2 regions of the Variovorax sp. BGA-UO-ETr-C22 genome follow, and region 1 is predicted to be linked to the other one. Evidence: predicted binding sites of a transcription regulator. Region 1 holds the regulator's gene; the other holds the start of a gene.
The links. Region 1 encodes HrcA, which represses chaperone genes, less so after heat shock. Its sites were predicted from a motif close to TTAGCACTCNNNNNNNNNGAGTGCTAA; they were not measured.

Region 1 (4,514 bases):
GCGTTCAGGTGCTGCGTCGGCGCCGACGGCCGCGCGCCGATCTCGCCCACCGACACTTGCGTGTTCTGCGCGGTGATGGCGGCCGTGACGTCGGACGGCATCAGCTGGTAGCTGGCCAGCCGGTGCGGGTCGAGCCAGATGCGCATGGCGTACGCCGCGCCGAAGGCCTGCACCGAACCCACGCCGTCGACGCGGCTGATCGGGTCGCGCAGGTTGCTGGCCATCCAGTCGGCGATGTCGGTGTCGGTGCGCTGGCCGGTCTCGTCGTAGAGCGCCACGATCAGCAGGAAGTTGTTCTGCGACTTGGCGACCGTCACGCCCTGCTGCTGCACCGCCTGCGGCAGCCGGCTGGTGGCCTGGCTGACCTTGTTCTGCACCTGCACCTGCGCGGTGTCGGGGTCGATGCCCTGGCGGAAAGTGACGTTGATCTCGGCCCAGCCGGCGGCGCTGCTGGTCGACTTGAAGTACATCAGGCCGTCGATGCCCTTGAGTTGCTGCTCGAGCACCTGCGTCACGCTGTTTTCCACCGCCTGCGCCGAGGCGCCGGGGTAGTTGGCCGACACGACCACGGTCGGCGGCGCGATGTCCGGGTACTGCGACACCGGCAGCGTGCGAATGGCCACGCCGCCGGCCAGCATGATGAGGATGGCGATGACCCAGGCGAAGACGGGCCGCTGGATGAAGAAATGAGCGATCACGGGAGGTTGTCGCTTCTCATTAGTCGGCCGGAGAAGGCGCAGCAGCGGACGATGCGCCCGCCGTGGACACCGGCACCGGCTTCACTTTTTCGCCGGGGCGCGCGCGCTGCAGGCCGTCGACCACCAGGCGGTCGCCCTCGCGCAGGCCCCGGGTCACGACCCAATGCTCGCCCTCGGTGCTGCGCACTTCGAGCGCGCGCAGCTCGACCTTGTTGTCGGCCGCCACCACCAGCGCGGTCGGCTCGCCCTTCTCGTTGCGGGCCACGCCGCGCTGCGGCGCCAGGATGGCCTGGCGCTCCACGCCGGACTCAACCTGCGCGCGCACGTACATGCCGGGCAGCAGCAGCCCTTGCGGGTTCGGAAATTCCGCGCGCAGCGTGACCGAACCGGTGGCCTCGTCGACGGCCACTTCGGAGAACTTCAGCGTGCCGGCATGCGGGTACGGCAAGCCGTCTTCCATGCGCAGGCTGACCTGGGTGCTGGCCGGCGCCATGTCACCCGAGATGAACCGGCGCTTGAGCTTCGTCAACGCCAGGCTCGACTGCACCACGTCGACGTAGATCGGGTCGAGCCGCTGGATCGTGGCCAGTGCCATCGCCTGGCCCGGCGCCACGAGCGCGCCTTCGGTCACGGCGGAGCGGCCGATGCGTCCCGCGATGGGCGCGGTGATGCGCGTGAAGTCGAGGTTGATGCGTGCCGCCTTCACGGCCGCCTGCGCGGCCTTCACGCCGGCTTGCGCCTGCACCAGCGCCGCCTGCGCCTCTTCGTGTTCCTGCCTGCTCACGGCGTTGGCCTTGACCAGTTCGCCGAAGCGATCGGCCTTGCCGCGCAGGCTGGCGATGGTGGCCTGCGACGTGGCCAGCGCGGCCTGCGCCTGCTCGTGCGCGGCCTCGAACGGGCCGGGCTCGATCTCGTACAGCACCTGGCCCGCGCGGACCATGCCGCCCTCTTCGAACAGTCGCTTGCGCACGATGCCGTTGACCTGTGGCCTCACCTCGGAGACGCGGTAGGCGGCCGTGCGGCCCGCGAGCTCGGTGTGCACAGCCACGTCGCTGGCGTGCAGCGCCACCACGCCGACTTCGGGCGGCGCGTCATCGGTGGTGGAAGCCTGCTTGGCGCCGCATGCAGCGAGCGCGAGCAGGGACATCGGAAGCAGGAGCTTGAAAAGCGGGGTCATGGCCATCGGGAATCGCAGTGCGGCGTGCGCAGGGATCACCCGGCTCGTTACATTTGCACTCAAATGGTGCATTCTGCCTTCGATGTTGCGTTGCAACCTGAAGGAATCCTGTGTTTGCCGTAGGTGAAATCGGCGGCGGCCGCTAACCTCGCTCGCGCCCTCGCGGCTGCAAAGAAAAAGGCCGCGCAATGCGGCCTTCATCGGAGTGTCTACAGAGGGGGAATGTGTGGTGGTAGGCCGTGAGTGGCTTGAACACTCGACCAACGGATTATGAGTCCGCTGCTCTAACCAACTGAGCTAACGGCCCACGCGGGCCCGATTCTATGCGCCGCGCGCAGCCGCTTACTTGCGGTGGCTCAGCGCGTTGCTCACCAGCCGCGACGTGATGTCGACGATCTGGATCATGCGGTCGTACGGCATGCGGGTCGGGCCGATCACGCCCAGCGTGCCCACCACCTGGCCGTCGACCTCGTAGTTGGCGCTGACGATGGACAGCTCTTCGAAGGGCACGACCTGGCTTTCGCCGCCGATGAAGATGCGCACGCCCTCGGCCTTGCTCGACACGTCGAGCAGCCGCATCAGCTGCGCCTTCTCTTCAAAAAGATCGAAGGCACGCCGCAGCTGCCCCATGTCACTGGAAAAATCGGTCACCGACAGCAGGTTGCGCTCGCCGGAAATCACGACGTCGTCGGCCTGCGCATCGGTGAGCACTTCGGAGCTGACCTGCACCGCGGCCTGCATCAGCGCGGCAATTTCACCGCGCAGCTTCTCGACCTCGGACTGCAGGCGGTCGCGCACCTGCTCGATCGTCAGGCCCGCGAAGTGCGCGTTGATGTAGTTCGAGGCTTCCACCAGCTGCGACTGTGAGTAGTCGGATTCCGGGAAGATCACGCGGTTCTGCACATCGCCGTCGGGCGAGACGATGATCACCAGCAGCCGCCGCTCCGACAGGCGCAAGAATTCGATCTGCTTGAACACCGAGACGCGCCGCGGCGCCATCACGACGCCCACGAACTGCGACAGGTTCGACAACAGGTGCGCGGCGTTGGCGATCACCTTCTGCGGCTGGTCGGCCGCCAGGCTCGGCGTGCTCATCTGCTCGCGCTGCGCGGTCAGCATGGTGTCGACGAAGAGCCGGTAGCCGCGCGTGGTCGGCACGCGTCCGGCCGAGGTGTGGGGGCTGGCAATGAGCCCCAGCGCCTCGAGGTCGGACATCACGTTGCGGATGGTCGCGGGCGAGAGATCCAGCCCCGCCGAACGCGAGAGCGTGCGCGATCCGACGGGTTGCCCATCGGCGATGTAACGCTCGACCAGCGTCTTCAACAGCAACTTGGCACGGTCGTCCAGCATTGCAAGATTTTAGTGTTGTAATTTGTGAGCTATGACCTCACGCTTTCGTCACGTCGCCCTGATCGGCAAATACCAGGCTTCCGGCGCCCGGGCGCAGGCCGATGCGCGCGACGGCGTGATGGAGGGCATCGGCGCCTTCCTCGAATCGCAGGGTTGCACGGTGTTCGTGGAGCGTTCGTCCTGCGAGGACACCGACGCCCCGCCGCACCCGCGCTACCAGGCACTGTCGGTCGAAGAAATCGGCCAGCGCTGCGACCTCGGCCTCGTGGTCGGCGGTGACGGCACCATGCTCGGCATCGGCCGGCAGCTCGCGTGCTACGGCATCCCGCTGATCGGCATCAACCGCGGGCGGCTGGGCTTCATCACCGACATCCCGCTGGACAACTACCAGGCCACGCTGATCCCGATGCTGGCCGGCGAATACGAAGAAGACCACCGCAGCCTGATGCACGCACAGGTGCTTCGCGACGAGGCCGTGGTGTTCGACGCGCTCGCGATGAACGACGTGGTGGTCAACCGCGGCGCCACCTCGGGCATGGTCGAGATGCGCGTGTCGGTGGGCCGCCATTTCGTGGCCAACCAGCGCGCCGACGGGCTGATCATCGCGTCGCCCACGGGCTCGACGGCCTATGCGCTGTCGGCCGGCGGGCCGCTGTTGCATCCGGCGGTGCCGGGCTGGGTGATGGTGCCGATCGCACCGCACACGCTGTCCAACCGCCCCGTGCTGCTGCCCGATGCCGACGAGATCGTGATCGAACTGGTGAGCGGTCGCGACGCCAGCGCCAATTTCGACATGCAGTCGCTCGCCTCGCTCGCCATCGGCGACCGCGTGGTGGTGCGCCGCTCCGACTTCCGGGTGCGCTTCCTGCACCCGCGCGGCTGGAGCTACTTCGACACGCTGCGGAAAAAACTCCATTGGAACGAAGGGGGCTCCTGAATGAAGGACCAAGCCCCCAGCTTGAGGACGAACTGAGATGGCTTTGCGACGCATCGCACTGCGCGACTTCGTGATCGTGCGGTCCCTTGAACTCGACCTGTCTGCCGGCTTCACGGTGCTGACCGGGGAAACCGGCGCCGGCAAGTCCATCCTGATCGACGCGTTGCAGCTGGCGCTGGGCAACCGCGCCGACGCCGGCGCCGTGCGCGAAGGCGCCGAGCGGCTCGACGTGAGCGCCGAATTCGACGCCGACCCGGCCCTGGCCGGCTGGCTCGACGAAGGCGGCTTCGAGGCGGGCGACGGCCTGCTGCTGCGCCGCACGGTCGATCTGCAGGGACGCAGCCGCGGCTGG
Region 2 (4,514 bases), 400 kb from region 1:
GCGGGTGACCTTCGTCGGGTCCAGGATGCCCAGCTCGAGCATGTCGCCGTACGTGTCGTTCGCAGCGTTGAAGCCGTAGTTGCCCTTGCCGGCCAGCACAGCGTTCACCACCACCGAGGCTTCGCCGCCGGCGTTGTTCACGATTTCGCGCAGGGGGGCTTCGATGGCCTTCAGCACCAGCTTGATGCCGGCTTCCTGGTCAGCGTTGTCGCCCTTGACCGACTCGCCCACGGCTTGCTTGGCACGCAGCAGTGCCACGCCGCCGCCAGCCACAACGCCTTCTTCCACTGCAGCGCGGGTGGCGTGCAGGGCGTCTTCGACGCGAGCCTTCTTTTCCTTCATTTCGACTTCGGTGGCAGCGCCAACCTTGATCACTGCCACGCCGCCGGCCAGCTTGGCCACGCGCTCTTGCAGCTTTTCACGGTCGTAGTCGCTGGTCGCTTCTTCGATCTGAACGCGAACTTGCTTCACGCGGGCTTCGATGTCACCAGCAGCGCCAGCGCCGTCGATGATGATCGTGTTTTCCTTGCCCACTTCGATGCGCTTGGCTTGACCCAGGTCGGCCAGCGTCACCTTTTCGAGCGTCAGGCCCACTTCTTCAGCGATGACCTTGCCGCCCGTCAGGATGGCGATGTCTTCCAGCATGGCCTTGCGGCGGTCGCCGAAGCCAGGTGCCTTCACAGCCACGACCTTCAGGATGCCGCGGATCGTGTTCACGACCAGGGTCGCCAGGGCTTCGCCTTCGACTTCTTCGGCAATGATCAGCAGCGGACGGCCCGCCTTGGCGACTTGCTCCAGCACCGGCAGCAGGTCACGGATGTTGCTGATCTTCTTGTCGAACAGCAGCACGAAGGGGTTGTCGAGCAGCGCCGATTGCTTCTCGGGGTTGTTGATGAAGTAGGGCGACAGGTAGCCGCGGTCGAACTGCATGCCTTCGACGACGTCGAGTTCGCTGTCCAGCGACTTGCCGTCTTCCACGGTGATCACGCCTTCCTTGCCGACCTTGTCCATCGCGTCAGCGATGAGCTTGCCGATGGTTTCGTCGCTGTTGGCCGAGATGGAGCCGACTTGCGCGATTTCCTTGGAGGTGGTGGTGGGCTTGGAAGCCTTCTTCAGCTCAGCGACCAGGGCCGTGACAGCCTTGTCGATGCCGCGCTTCAGGTCCATCGGGTTCATGCCGGCAGCCACCAGCTTGAAACCTTCGCGAACGATGGCTTGGGCCAGGACCGTGGCGGTCGTGGTGCCGTCACCAGCGTTGTCGCTGGTCTTGGAGGCCACTTCCTTCACGAGCTGGGCGCCCATGTTCTGCAGCTTGTCCTTGAGTTCGATTTCCTTGGCCACGGACACACCGTCCTTGGTCACGGTGGGGGCGCCGAACGAACGCTCGAGCACCACGTTGCGGCCCTTGGGGCCCAGGGTCACTTTGACTGCGTTGGCCAGGATGTTGACACCCTCGACCATGCGTGCGCGGGCTTCTCCGCCGAAGACTACGTCTTTTGCTGCCATGATGAATTAACTCCGAATGGATTGAATTTGGATGAGATCGAAAGGGAGGAGAAGAATTACTTCTCGACGACTGCGAACAGGTCGTCTTCCTTCATCACGAGCAGTTCGTCGCCATCGACCTTGACGGTCTGGCCGCTGTACTTGCCGAACAGGACGCGGTCGCCGACCTTGACGGTCAGTGCGGCCAGTTCGCCCTTGTCGTTGCGCTTGCCCGGGCCCACGGCCAGGACTTCGCCCTGATCGGGCTTTTCGGCGGCTGCGTCGGGGATGACGATGCCGGAGGCGGTCTTGGTTTCGCTGTCAACACGCTTGACGATCACGCGATCGGCCAAAGGACGAAGTTTCATTGCATCTCCTGGAAGGGTAAGAAACGGGTTTGTTTGTGGTCGGGCGCCGGAGAAACCGGCGACCTGTCGACTGGATGGGAGGGCTGTTAGCACTCGTCAGCAGCGAGTGCTAATCATAAGGGCATTCGATGACCTTTCAAGGGCGGCGCCCTTGCCGCCGTTTGGCACCGCCGTGCTTTTCCGGGGAAACACCGGGTGGCCGGGTGCCTTCGGTCGTGGAGCTTTGAGGTATTTTGCCCGGACAAAATAAGGCCGTGCCCATGTCGCCGATGCACGTAGGTCGCGCGCGCAGATTGCTTTTTTGTAATCCGGGTGATCGGTGGTGGATGGGCTTGGCTTCCTAGAGTCGCGGCATCCCGGCAACCTCCAAGGACACCATGACACACACCTTCCGCAACACCGTCTTCGCCGCAGGAGCCGCACTGGCCGCTGCCGGCGCCTTTGCTTCGGGCACCCATGCAGGTGGCCACGGCCACGGCCACGATGCCGAAGCCGCCGTCGGCAAGCCCGGCGTGGCCGCCAAGGTGACGCGCACGGTCCAGGTCGACATGACGGACTCGATGCGCTTCACGCCGGCGGACATCAAGGTCAAGCAGGGGGAGACGGTGCGCTTCGTCGTCAAGAACTCCGGCGTCCTGAAGCACGAGCTCGTGCTCGGGACCGAGAAGGCGCTGCTGGCGCACTACGAGGCCATGAAGAAGAACCCGGAGATGGAGCACGCCGATCCGAACATGGTCACGCTGGCCGCGGGCAAGACCGGCGAGATCGTCTGGCAGTTCACCCAGGCCGGCAAGGTCGACTTCGGCTGCCTGCAACCGGGCCACTACGACGCCGGAATGAAGGGCGCGGTGCTGGTGGGCAAGGCCGGCAAGTGAGCGTGATGCGCGCGCGTCTTTCACGCGCCGGCCGCCATGCCGGCGCTTTTTCTTCCAGGGGATCGCGCGACAGGGCTTGACCTTCACATCGTGTCAACCTGGACACTGATCGCTTCCCCCTCAAGGGCTTCCCCCTTTCCTGTCGGAGAACGCGAATGAACGACACGTCCACCAGGCACGCAGGACACCCCCCCGGTCATCACGACCACCACGATCACCACGCATCGCACGGGCATGCGCCCGCGGACCCTGCGCAGCCCGCCGCGCAAGGCACGGTCTACACCTGCCCCATGCACCCGGAGATCCGGCAGGACCACCCGGGCAACTGCCCCAAGTGCGGCATGACGCTGGAGCCCGAGATGCCGACCCTCGACGAGGGCGAAGACCCCGAGCTGAAAGACTTCAAGCGGCGCTTCTTCTGGACACTGCCGCTCAGCGTTGTCGTCACCGTGCTCGCCATGGCCGGCCACCGCCTGCAGTGGTTCGAGATGGGCACGCAAAGCTGGATCGAGCTCGTGCTCAGCATGCCGATCGTGCTGTGGGCCGGGTGGCCGTTCTTTGTGCGCGCGGTGCAGTCGGTGGCGAACCGCAGCCCGAACATGTGGACCCTGATCGGCCTGGGCACGGCCGCCGCCTTTGTCTACAGCGTCGTGGCCACGGTGGCGCCCGGCGTGTTCCCCGCATCGTTCGTGTCGATGGGGCGCGTGTCGGTCTACTTCGAGGCGGCCGCGGTGATCATCTCGCTCACCTTGCTGGGCCAGATCCTTGAGCTCAAGGCGCGCTCGCAAACCTCCGCGGCCATCAAGTCGCTGCTGGGGCTCGCGCCCAAGACGGCGCGCCGGATCGGCGCCGACGGCACCGAGGAAGACGTGCCCATCGGCCATGTGCATGTCGGCGACAAGCTGCGCGTGCGCCCCGGAGAGAAGGTGCCGGTGGACGGCGTGGTGATCGAAGGCGGCAGCGCGGTCGACGAGTCGATGCTCACCGGCGAACCGCTGCCCGTGACCAAGCGCGTGGGCGACAAGCTCATCGGCGCGACGCTCAACACCAACGGCGCCCTCGTCATGCAATCGGAAAAGGTCGGCTCGCAGACCGTGCTCGCGAGCATCGTGCAGATGGTCGCGCAGGCCCAGCGCTCGCGCGCGCCGATGCAGCGGATGGCCGACCAGGTCGCCGGCTACTTCGTGATGACGGTGATCGCCATCGCGGTGCTGACCTTCTTCGCCTGGGGGTTCTTCGGGCCGCAGCCCAGCTGGGTCTACGGCCTCATCAATGCCGTGGCGGTGCTCATCATTGCCTGCCCCTGTGCGCTCGGCCTTGCGACGCCGATGTCGATCATGGTGGCCACCGGCAAGGCGGCCACGCAGGGCGTGCTGTTCCGCGATGCCGCGGCGATCGAGAACTTCCGCAAGGTCGATGCGCTCATCGTCGACAAGACCGGCACCCTGACCGAAGGCCGGCCGCAGTTCGAGCGCGCGGTGCCTGCGCCCGGCTTCACCGCCGACGAGGTGCTGCGCCTGGCCGCCAGCCTGGACCAGGGCAGCGAGCACCCGCTGGCCGACGCCATCGTGCGGGCGGCGCGCGAGCGCCAGCTGGCGCTGGACACGCCCGAGGGTTTCGAATCCAGCAGCGGCATCGGCGTGAGCGGCGCCGTGGCCGGCAGGAAGCTGGCGCTCGGCAACACGGCGCTCATGGAACAGCTGCGCGTGCGGGTCGACGCACTCAAGCCGCAGGCCGAGGCGCTGCGGGCCGAGGGCGCGAGCGTCATGTTCCTGGCGGTGGACGG

Region 2: the regulator HrcA is predicted to act here: its motif matches at 1,940-1,966, upstream of AC57B8_RS15775 (co-chaperone GroES).

Annotation. Positions count from the first base shown of each region.
Region 1 is NZ_JCAQPA010000010.1:905,558-910,071, forward strand. Features, by position in the region: gene AC57B8_RS17660 (efflux RND transporter permease subunit) at 1-698, opposite strand, end outside; gene AC57B8_RS17665 (efflux RND transporter periplasmic adaptor subunit) at 718-1,845, opposite strand; tRNA gene AC57B8_RS17670 (tRNA-Ile) at 2,106-2,182, opposite strand; gene hrcA (heat-inducible transcriptional repressor HrcA) at 2,218-3,225, opposite strand; gene AC57B8_RS17680 (NAD kinase) at 3,257-4,162, shown strand; gene recN (DNA repair protein RecN) at 4,200-4,514, shown strand, end outside.
Region 2 is NZ_JCAQPA010000010.1:505,412-509,925, forward strand. Features, by position in the region: gene groL (chaperonin GroEL) at 1-1,506, opposite strand, end outside; gene AC57B8_RS15775 (co-chaperone GroES) at 1,563-1,853, opposite strand; gene AC57B8_RS15780 (plastocyanin/azurin family copper-binding protein) at 2,231-2,728, shown strand; gene AC57B8_RS15785 (copper-transporting P-type ATPase) at 2,884-4,514, shown strand, end outside.